3 regions of the Brevibacillus parabrevis genome follow, and region 2 is predicted to be linked to each of the others. Evidence: riboswitches for the same ligand, from Rfam matches in the RefSeq annotation. Region 2 holds a riboswitch; each other region holds the start of a gene.
The links. Region 2 has a riboswitch for cobalamin ahead of IRJ17_RS14230 (ABC transporter substrate-binding protein). Riboswitches for the same ligand answer to the same signal wherever they lie in the genome.

Region 1 (3,277 bases), 1.9 Mb from region 2:
ACGATAGCGAAAGCGTTGGCAGACGGGAAAAAGCCCGCAAGAGACTTGATCGAGAGTCTGAATCAGTTGGCGAAAAACACGAGTGCGGAGCTGGGAGACATCCTGGCGCGCTACGATAGCGAAATCGTTCCGAAAATCGCCGAGGGCATTGAAAAGCTGAAAACAGTCGTGGGCGATTCCGCCGAACTGCTGCAAAAAGCAAAAGACAGGCTGCCGGATATCGAGGCGATTTTGAAAGAGACAAAAGCCGGACTGGAGCTGGGGCTGGCCGAGCTGAAACGAATCGAGCAGGAGCTGCCGCAGATTCAGGCGCGGGTCAATGAACTGGCGCAAACGTTGCAAAGCAAGTCCGAAGCGTTTGCCAAAGCGATCCACACGGCAGCGCCGTTCCTCAAGCAGCATTTGCCAGAAATCAAGCAAAAGCTCGACCAGGCGGCTGGCTTCATCCAAAACGATTTGCCGCAAGCCGAGGCGGAGCTGACCAAGCTGGCTGACTTTGTCCGCAACAAGCTGCCTGAGGTGGAGAACGGCGTCCACCGGGTAGCCGAGCTGGTGCGCGATGATCTGCCCAAGCTGGAGAGTGCGATTGCGCAAGCGGCGGACAAGCTGAGAGAGGTCGAGGCGAACAATCACTTTGCCGATCTCGCCAAGCTGCTGCGCGGGGATATCAAGCGAGAGAGCGAGTTTTTGGCAAGTCCGGTGCAGATCAAGGAAAACCGCAAATATCCGATTCCGAACTACGGTTCGGCGATGTCGCCTTTTTACGGAGTATTGTCGCTATGGGTAGGAGCGACCTTGCTGATTTCTTTGCTCAAACCAGACCCGGAGAACCCGGACGGACGCTACAAGCCGTACCAGCTGTACCTTGGCCGTCTGGGCACATTCGTGACAATCGGGCTGTTCCAGGCACTGTGTATTACGCTCGGTGACTTTTACATTTTGGAAGCGTATGTGGCGGACAAAGTTCCGTTTGTCCTTTTCGCGATGCTCGTCAGTATGGTGTTCGTGACGATCACGTATACGCTGTTGTCGGTATTCGGCAATGTCGGCAAGGGTATCGCGATCATTTTCATGGTCTTCCAGTTTTCCAGCTCCGGGGGCACGTTCCCGATCAGTATGACGGCGCCTTTTTTCCAGGCACTCAATCCGTTTATGCCGTTCACCTACGCGATCAGTTTGTTGCGTGAAGGGGTCGGGGGCATCCTCTGGGAGACGGCGATTCGGGATATTCTCATGCTGTGCGGCTTCATCGGCATCAGTCTGTTCATTGCGTTGGCTTTGAAACGACCGCTGAGCGGGCTGATTCAAAAATCGATGGAAAACGCGAAGAAAACGAAGATCATCGGGTAATCCGCTCGGCCATGATGCCAGCCTGTCAGTAGATGGGCTGGCTTTTTCTATGGCTGCAATATCCAATATTTAGCAAAGAAAAGAATTGTTAATTTTCAAAATAACTGATATATTGAGAGCAAACTTCATACGTGTACAAACAGGTGCAGATAAATTCAACATTTTTATCTGCTTAAAAGGGAAGTTCGGTTCGAATCCGACGCTGTCCCGCAACTGTAATTGGGAGCGATTCGAAGATACCACTGTTTTCGCCAGCCGAAAATGGGAAGGTTCGAAAAGCGATGATCATAAGCCAGGAGACCTGCCTGTTTGAGCGCAACATCAATACCTACGAGGATAGGGGGTGTTAAGTGCGAGATGGATAGGCGTGTTTTTGATTTTCACAATCAGCATGCTTGTTTCGGTATTCATTCGCCTCTTAACAACTTCTGCGGAAGTTGTTTTTTTGTGCGGATTTTCAGGAGGGTACGTGACGGATGAGTGATTTTTTGTTTGGAACGGTGGAGTATTTCACCAACGATTTTCAGGCGTGCATTATGAACAACTTGACGATAGAGAACCCGAGCGCGATCAAAGCGCATTACGCGAAATTAAAAGCAGAGGTCATCAGGCGAGCAGAAAATCAGGCAGATCAAGAAAAGCTTTTGCACAATCTCGACAAGGCTTATCAACGTCTAAAGGTCAACTTAATCGGGGCGGAGGATGAAGAGAATGGGAGCTGAAGAAAAGTTTTTTCCAGGTCTGGAAGGTGTAGTCGCTGCGGAAACGAGCATTTCCTTTTTGGATACGAAGCAAGGGGAAATCGTCATCAAAGGATACGATTTGATCGAGCTGTCCAAAGCGCATCGTTACTTGGATATCGTCCATCTTTTGCTGGAAGAATCGTTGCCGAACGAACAGCAAAAGCGCGAAGTGGAAGAAAAGCTGAAAGCCGAGTACGACATACCGAACCAAGTATTCGACATGCTCAAGCTGCTGCCGGAAAAAATGCATCCGATGGACGGCTTGCGCACCGGGCTTTCTGCGCTTGCCGGATACGACAGCCAACTGGACAACTGCACGGCGCAAGCCAACAAGGAGCGGGCTTACAAGCTGCTGGGCAAAGTGCCGAACATCGTCGCCAACAGCTACCGCGTGATTCAAAAGGAAGCGCTGATCGCGCCGCTGCCGGAGCTGTCGTACAGTGCGAATTTCCTGTACATGATCACGGGCAAAATCCCGTCCGACTTTGAAGAAGCCATCTTCGACCGTTCGCTTGTTTTGTACAGCGAGCATGAGATGCCTAATTCGACGTTTACGGCACGCGTCATTGCCTCGACGATGTCGGATTTGTACGGGGCGTTGACCGGGGCGGTCGCTTCCTTGAAAGGGAACTTGCACGGCGGCGCGAACGAAGCGGTGATGCACATGCTGCTTGAGGCAGGCTCGGTCAAGGAGTTTGAAGCTTTGCTGGAGTCCAAGCTGGCCAACAAGGCGCGGATCATGGGCTTCGGGCACCGCGTGTACATGAAAAAGATCGACCCGCGCGCACTGATGATGAAGGACGCCCTGAAGCAATTGTGTGATGCAAAAGGCGACGACTTGCTGTACCAGATGTGCGAGGCAGGCGAAAAAATCATGGAGCGCGAGAAGGGCATTTACCCGAATCTGGACTACTACGCCGCTCCGGTTTACTGGATGCTGGGGATTCCGATTCCGCTGTACACACCGATCTTTTTCAGCGCAAGAACAGTGGGGCTGTGCGCACACGTCATCGAGCAGCATAGCCACAACCGCCTTTTCCGTCCACGGGTCAACTACATCGGCCAACGCCACGCCTAAATCCAATCCAAGCAGAAAGGAATGAGTCGCTTGTTGAAAATGAATGATCGCACGAAAACAGACCAGTTGCTGGAGGAGATCGCAGACTATGTGCTGACGAAGGAGA
Region 2 (3,277 bases):
CGGCGCTCCCAAAAACGCGGTCACGACGCCGAGCGGGATTTCCGTAGGAACGAGCAGCATCCGCGCCAGCGTATCCGCCCACAGGACGTAGATGCCGCCGCCAATCGCCGACATCGGCAGCAGGATGCGATGATCCGGCCCGACCAGCATCCGCACCAGATGCGGTACGACGAGGCCAACGAAGCCGATGATCCCTGAGATCGAAACCGCTGCCGCCGTCAACAAAGTCGATACGAGCAAAATAATGAGCTTCGTCTTGTCGACATTGACGCCCAGATGCGCCGCCTGACGCTCACCCAGGGCAAACAGGTTCAAGGAGCGGGCATAGCCAACCAGCACGATTACGCCGATCAGCACATACGGAATCAGCACATACGTAAAAGCCCAGCCGCGAAACGACAAGCTGCCCATCAGCCAAAAGACGATTTCGTTCACCGTCTGGTTCGACAAGGACACCATAAAAGAGACGAGCGAACCGAGAAACGCCTGAATGACGACCCCGGATAAAATGAGCGTCTCTGTTTGCAGCTTGCCCTGCGTCTTCGCCAGCGACAGTACAATCCACAGACTGCACAGCCCCGTCAAAAAGGCGACCACAGGCGTGCTCCATTCCCCGAGAAAAGCGAATTGCAAGCCAAACAGGATCAGAAAAGCGGCACCGACAGCAGCTCCGGATGCCACTCCCATCGTAAACGGGTCTGCGAGCGGATTGCGCAGCACCCCTTGAAATCCGGCGCCCGCAAGCGACAGGCAAGCCCCTACCAGAATCGCCAGGATGACGCGGGGAAAGCGCACTTTCATCACGATTTGCTCGGACGAATCCGGCCATGTCACGGCAACCAAGTCCGACATGCCGGGGAGCTGATGCAACAAGATCAGCCATACTTGCGAAAGCGGAAGCGATGCCGCTCCCATCGAAATGCTGACTACCGCCGATGCCAGCAGAATCAGACTGCTGGCTCCTCCCCATAAAAGCAACTGCTTCTTCATTTTATTTCACCAGATCAGGGTAAATCGCTTTGGCTACCTCGATCAAACCTTGGGTAATCCGCGGTCCCGGGCGCGAAAGCAAATTTTGCTCCATCCCGAAAATCTGCTTGTCGCGGATCGCCTTCATCTTGTCCCAACCGTTGCGGTTCGCAATGATGTCCTCCAGCTTTTTCCCTGTCTTGTCGTCCGTAATGCCTTTTGCATACAAAATGACGTCAGGATCGCTTTTTAAAATCTTTTCTTCGCTGATCGGGTTCCACCCTTGGGTATCAGCGGCAATGTTTGTCGCGCCTGCCAGTGAGATCAGCTCATCCAGAAATTCCCCTTTGCCTACCGTCCAGCCCGGCGAAAATTCCAGGTACACTTTTTTCTTGTCTTCCGGCTTCACCGCTTTGACCGCTTCCTGCACGCGCGCGATGTCCTGCTTCATGCTTGCGACTACTTTTTCCGCCTGCTCCTGTCTGTTTGTAATGACACCCATCGCCAAAATGTTGTCAAATATCTCATCCATTTTTTGCGGGTGAGTCACGTAAACAGGCATGCCTAACGTTTTCAGCTTCGCAGCGACAGGCTCATCCATCGAGATTCCGCCGATGACCAGATCAGGCGACTGGGCGAGAATCGCCTCTTCGCTCGGCTTGACGACACCGCCCACTTTCGGCTTCGTGGCAGCTTCTGCCGGATAATCGTCGTAGTCGGACACCCCGACGATCCGGTCGTTCAGGCCGAGTGCGAACAAAATCTCCGTTTCACCTGGAGAGGTGGAGACAATCCGCTGCGGCTCTTTTTGCAAGGTCACTTCTTTTCCCGTCGAATCTTTGACCGTCAGCGGGTAGACAGTGGCTTTGGCCGTTGTTTCCTGTGGTGTTGTCTGTGGCGCCTCTGTCTTTGGAGCAGGGGCTGTTTGCGTGTTGCCATTGCCTGTGCAGCCGACCAAGCTTGCAGCAATGACCAGGGGCATGAGCAGTTTCCACGAACGTTTCATATGTATAACTTCCTTTCTGGGCAACTGGTTGATTCTTAGCATAGAAAAACCCCTTCGCTTCCAGCGGGAAACAAAAGGGTCGACTTGCCAGGACGATCTGGTCACGCCAAAAAGTCCTGAACGGGCCGAACCTTTCCGCGAAGGCGCAGGCACATCATGCAAACAGGCAGGTCTCCTGGCTTGCGGCTTGCGACAGCCGCTTTACAGTGGCGGGACCGCGCCGGATTTGCACCGGCTTCCCTTTTCACCTCGCCCATGACAGACGAGGCACCTGCTTGCTGTATTCAGTTGTTTGTACCTGCAAGCTAAGACTCACCCACCATCATAGCATTCCTTGGCCAAAAAAAGAATGCGTCATTTTGCAGCAAAACGCAGGTCCAGGCTACCCGTCAACCTGCAGCAGCCACTAGCCTTTTGCCTAACCGACGAAAATTACTGCTTGCGCTTGTGCAAGTAATCGATAATTCCCATCGCGCACACCTGCAAATCCAGTCGCAGGACGTTCATCACTTCATGCTGCTCGGCAATGCCGCGCGCTTGCAGATGCTGGCTGACAAGAGCGAACAGCCTGTCCCCCAATTGCTCCGTGCCAAGCCCGGCGGAAACGGCCGCCTCGCCTTCTGCCACGAATACGGGAAGCCACTCTGCCACTTGCCGATAGACGTCCTCCACTTCTTCCGTCATGCCAAAATGCCCGAAGTAGATACGCTGGAGTTCGCGCTTGCGAAAACGCTCGATAGACGCAAGCATCGCCTGCGGATCGAACTGGTTTGGAGACGTGGACGGCAAAACGAAATGCAATCCGTCTTTTTGGAGTTGCGGATAAAAAACGCCCGCTGTATCACCTGTGAACATGCCGCGGCTAACCGGATCGTAAATGCTGAAATGATGGTTCGCATGGCCGGGCGAATCCAAAAATTCAAGGACACAGTTCGGCCCGATCGGCAAGGTGTCTCCGTCTTTTCGCACCAAGATTCGCTCCTCGGGAATCGCCACAATCGGATCGAACAGGCGGTTGAAATCGTCCTGGTAAACGGCTTTCGCTCCCGCAATCAAGCGACTCGGGTCCACCAGATGGCGCGCTCCTTTTGGATGCACCACGATTTTGGCCTGCGGGCATTCGCGCAAAAACAAGCCTGCCCCACCCGCGTGATCCAGATGAATGTGCGTCACGATGATGTATTTGACTTGCTCCGGCGAAAAGCCGAGCTTGTGCAATCCTGCCACAATGTACGGTACGGACGGGCTTGGCCCTGTCTCGACAAGCGTCAATTGTTCCTCTGCTATTACATACGTTCCCGT
Region 3 (3,277 bases), 1.2 Mb from region 2:
TGTTTTACTTCTGGTTGTCCAGATAGAATCGTGATCAGCGCGGAAGTGGCAAGCGAGAAGCGATCTGGTCATCGATTACCGATTTGGTCGACTGATTTATCTGACAATTATTCCCGCTCGATCTGATCCCGGTTGTTGGGGCATGAGCGGGCGGAGTGATTGTGTGAATTTTTTCACTAATCAGAGGGTTGCTGAAAAGCACCTTTGCTTTGGAATTACAGGAGGGTTTGTGTCATGCATCAAAAAGGTTCTTCTTCGTTCATCCTCATCATCGGCTTTATGCTGTTCGCTCTGTTCTTCGGAGCGGGGAATCTGATTTTTCCACCAATGCTGGGGCAAATGGCTGGAACGAACGTATGGACGGCCAATGCGGGCTTCCTGGTGACGGGAGTCGGGCTGCCGCTGCTCGCAATTATCGCGTTGGTTTATTCGGGAATGGATGATTTGCGTTCGTTGGCGAGTCGTGTGCATCCGGTATTTGGTCTTGTGTTTACGATTTTGCTCTACTTGGCAATCGGGCCGTTTTTCGCTATTCCGCGATCCGGGAACGTCTCGTTTGAGATCGGAATCAAGCCATTTTTGTCCGAGCAAGCTGGTCCGGTTCCACTGATCGTCTTCACCGTCTTGTTCTTTACACTCGCTTGCCTGTTATCTCTCAATCCTGGAAAAATTATCAATGTAGTCGGAAAAGTCTTGACACCGATCAAGCTGACTTTTATCGGCGTGATTGTGTTGACGGCGATTTTGTTCCCGATTGGCGCGCTGCAAGCACCTGTGACGGATTATCAGTCCAAAGCGTTTTACAAAGGCTTTCAGGACGGCTATTTAACCTTGGACGCTTTGGGGGCATTTGTGTTTGGAATCATCATCGTGAATGCGATCAAGCAAAGAGGCATCACGGCGAAAAAGCAAATTTTGCTCACGTGCGCAAAAGCAACGATGATCGCGGGCGCACTCCTGGCGTTCTTCTACACGGTGCTTGCCTATATGGGCGCTTCCAGTGTGGAGAAGCTTGGTCATCTGGAAAACGGGGCGCAAATTTTGGCCAAGGTGTCCAATTACTACTTCGGCTCTTACGGCGCCGTTTTGCTCGGCCTCATGATTACGATCGCATGCCTGACCACCAGCGTCGGTCTCATTACAGCTTGCTCTTCGTTTTTCCATTCGCTGTTTCCGGCGATCTCGTATAAAAAGTTTGCCGTCATTCTGGCTGTGTTCAGTACACTCGTCGCCAATATCGGCTTGACGGCGCTGATCAAAGTGTCGGTTCCGATCTTGATGACCATGTACCCGATTGCGATTTCCCTCGTCTTTTTAACGTTTATGCACAAAGGATTTGGCGGACGACCAGAGGTGTATCAGGGAAGCTTGCTCGCTACTTTTCTGATCAGCCTGTTTGACGGACTGAACGCGGCAGGTGCCCAGCTTCCCGTCATCAACGACTTCTTTACTCGCTACTTGCCGATGTATACGATCGGGCTTGGCTGGATGCTGCCCGCTGTTGCAGGCGCTGTGATCGGCTACACTATTTACATGATTCGCAAACCTTCTCTGCGGGCACAGGAGCTGCGACTGACCAAGCAATAAACCGGAAAGCTGGCAGAGTAGAGGCAATCAGGCTGAACTTTGAAATAATTTTGGTGAGTGGAAATAGTTTAGCATGACAAAAACTGGTTTACGTGTTACTGTAAGGAGAAAGGTGCTCTTTTGCTAGATGCGAGAGCACATGCACTCATACCGACAATTTCATATGAGTGGGAACAGGTTCCTTGGCCGCGAAAATCGGCGCAAGGATGAAAAGGGAAGTCGGTGAGAATCCGACACGGTCCCGCCACTGTATGAGGGGAGTTTGCACAGCGATAAGCCACTGGTCGAGACGGACTGGGAAGGCGTTGTGCAGATCGTGATCCTCAAGTCAGGAGACCTGCCTGTTTCGACAACACTGCTTAACCTACGGGAGATAGGGAGGTGTTAGGATGCTGTGATCTCAGTGCTTATTTGGCATTTCTAACGTTCTTTTTGACCGTTGGAAGTGCCTTTTTTGATTGGCTTTACAAATACCTTCAATGGATGGGAGAGAAAGCTCATGAAAAGCAGCAACCTGGGATATCCGCGAATCGGCAAAGACCGGGAGTGGAAAAAAGCATTGGAGTCCTTTTGGGCAGGCAAATTGGAAGAGTCAGCGTTTCTTGCGCAAATGGAGCAAATCCGCCAGCAGCATCTGATCAAGCAAAAAGACAAAGGCATCGAGTGGATTCCCGTCAACGACTTTACTTACTACGATCACATGCTGGACATGGCTGTCATGTTCGGACTCGTTCCGAAGCGTTTTGCCTATGATGGCGGCCCGGTACCGCTCGATACGTACTTCGCCATGGCGCGCGGCAACAAAGAAGCTGTCGCAAGCGAAATGACCAAGTGGTTCAATACGAACTATCACTACATCGTTCCTGAGTTTGGCGAACGCCCGCCAGTGCTGGCAGAGAACAGGCCGCTGAAAGCGTACCTGGAGGCCAGGGATCAGCTGGGCATCGTCGGGAAGCCGGTGATTGTCGGGCCGTACACGTTTGTCAAGCTGGCGAAAGGATATGCGAAGGACGAGTTCGAACGCGTTGTCGATCAGATCGTGCCGCTTTACGTGGACGTGCTTCGTGAACTCGAACTGCATGGCGTGGAATGGGTGCAAATCGATGAGCCGGCTTTCGTCCAAGATATTTCCGAGCAGGACAGAGCGCTTATTCGCCGGGTGTACGAACAGTTCAGTCAGGCGCTGCCACACCTCAAGCTGATGGTTCAGACGTATTTCGAAGCGGTGGATTGGTACGAGGAGCTGATCGCGCTGCCAGTGGAAGGCTTGGGCCTGGACTTTGTCCACGGAGGAAAAGCGAATTTGGCCAACCTGACGGCACATGGCTTCCCGCAGGAAAAAGTGCTCGGCGCAGGAATCGTCGATGGCCGCAACATTTGGCGCTCGGCCCTGGAGGAAAAGTGGGAGCTGGTCAAGACGATCAGCAATGTGGTCGACCCGGACCGAATTTGGCTACAGCCATCGAGCAGCCTGTTGCATGTTCCCGTCACTGTTGAAGCAGAAACCGATTTGCCTGGGGAAGTTCAAGCGGCATTAGCCTTTGCGGACGAAAAATTGGGAGAAGTGCAGCTTTTAGTCCAAGGATTCCGATTTGGAAAGTATGTTATATCGAAGGAAATTGCCCAGAACGAAAAGGACTTGCTCCGCCTGGCCGAGTCTCCGGCGAGAAACCGGGAGAAAGTACAGCAG

Region 1: linked by a shared signal. The riboswitch ahead of IRJ17_RS05225 (hypothetical protein) and the one ahead of IRJ17_RS14230 (ABC transporter substrate-binding protein) in region 2 are both predicted to bind cobalamin.
Region 3: linked by a shared signal. The riboswitch ahead of metE (5-methyltetrahydropteroyltriglutamate--homocysteine S-methyltransferase) and the one ahead of IRJ17_RS14230 (ABC transporter substrate-binding protein) in region 2 are both predicted to bind cobalamin.

Annotation. Positions count from the first base shown of each region.
Region 1 covers NZ_CP064090.1:1,054,236-1,057,512, forward strand. Annotated here, with positions in the region: gene IRJ17_RS05220 (YhgE/Pip domain-containing protein) at 1-1,350, shown strand, start outside; cobalamin riboswitch at 1,475-1,673, shown strand; gene IRJ17_RS05225 (hypothetical protein) at 1,827-2,072, shown strand; gene mmgD (citrate synthase) at 2,062-3,171, shown strand; gene IRJ17_RS05235 (bifunctional 2-methylcitrate dehydratase/aconitate hydratase) at 3,211-3,277, shown strand, end outside.
Region 2 covers NZ_CP064090.1:2,982,058-2,985,334, reverse strand. Annotated here, with positions in the region: gene IRJ17_RS14235 (FecCD family ABC transporter permease) at 1-990, opposite strand, end outside; gene IRJ17_RS14230 (ABC transporter substrate-binding protein) at 992-1,975, opposite strand; cobalamin riboswitch at 2,124-2,265, opposite strand; gene IRJ17_RS14225 (MBL fold metallo-hydrolase) at 2,408-3,277, opposite strand, start outside.
Region 3 covers NZ_CP064090.1:4,148,361-4,151,637, reverse strand. Annotated here, with positions in the region: gene brnQ (branched-chain amino acid transport system II carrier protein) at 235-1,587, shown strand; cobalamin riboswitch at 1,746-1,946, shown strand; gene metE (5-methyltetrahydropteroyltriglutamate--homocysteine S-methyltransferase) at 2,087-3,277, shown strand, end outside.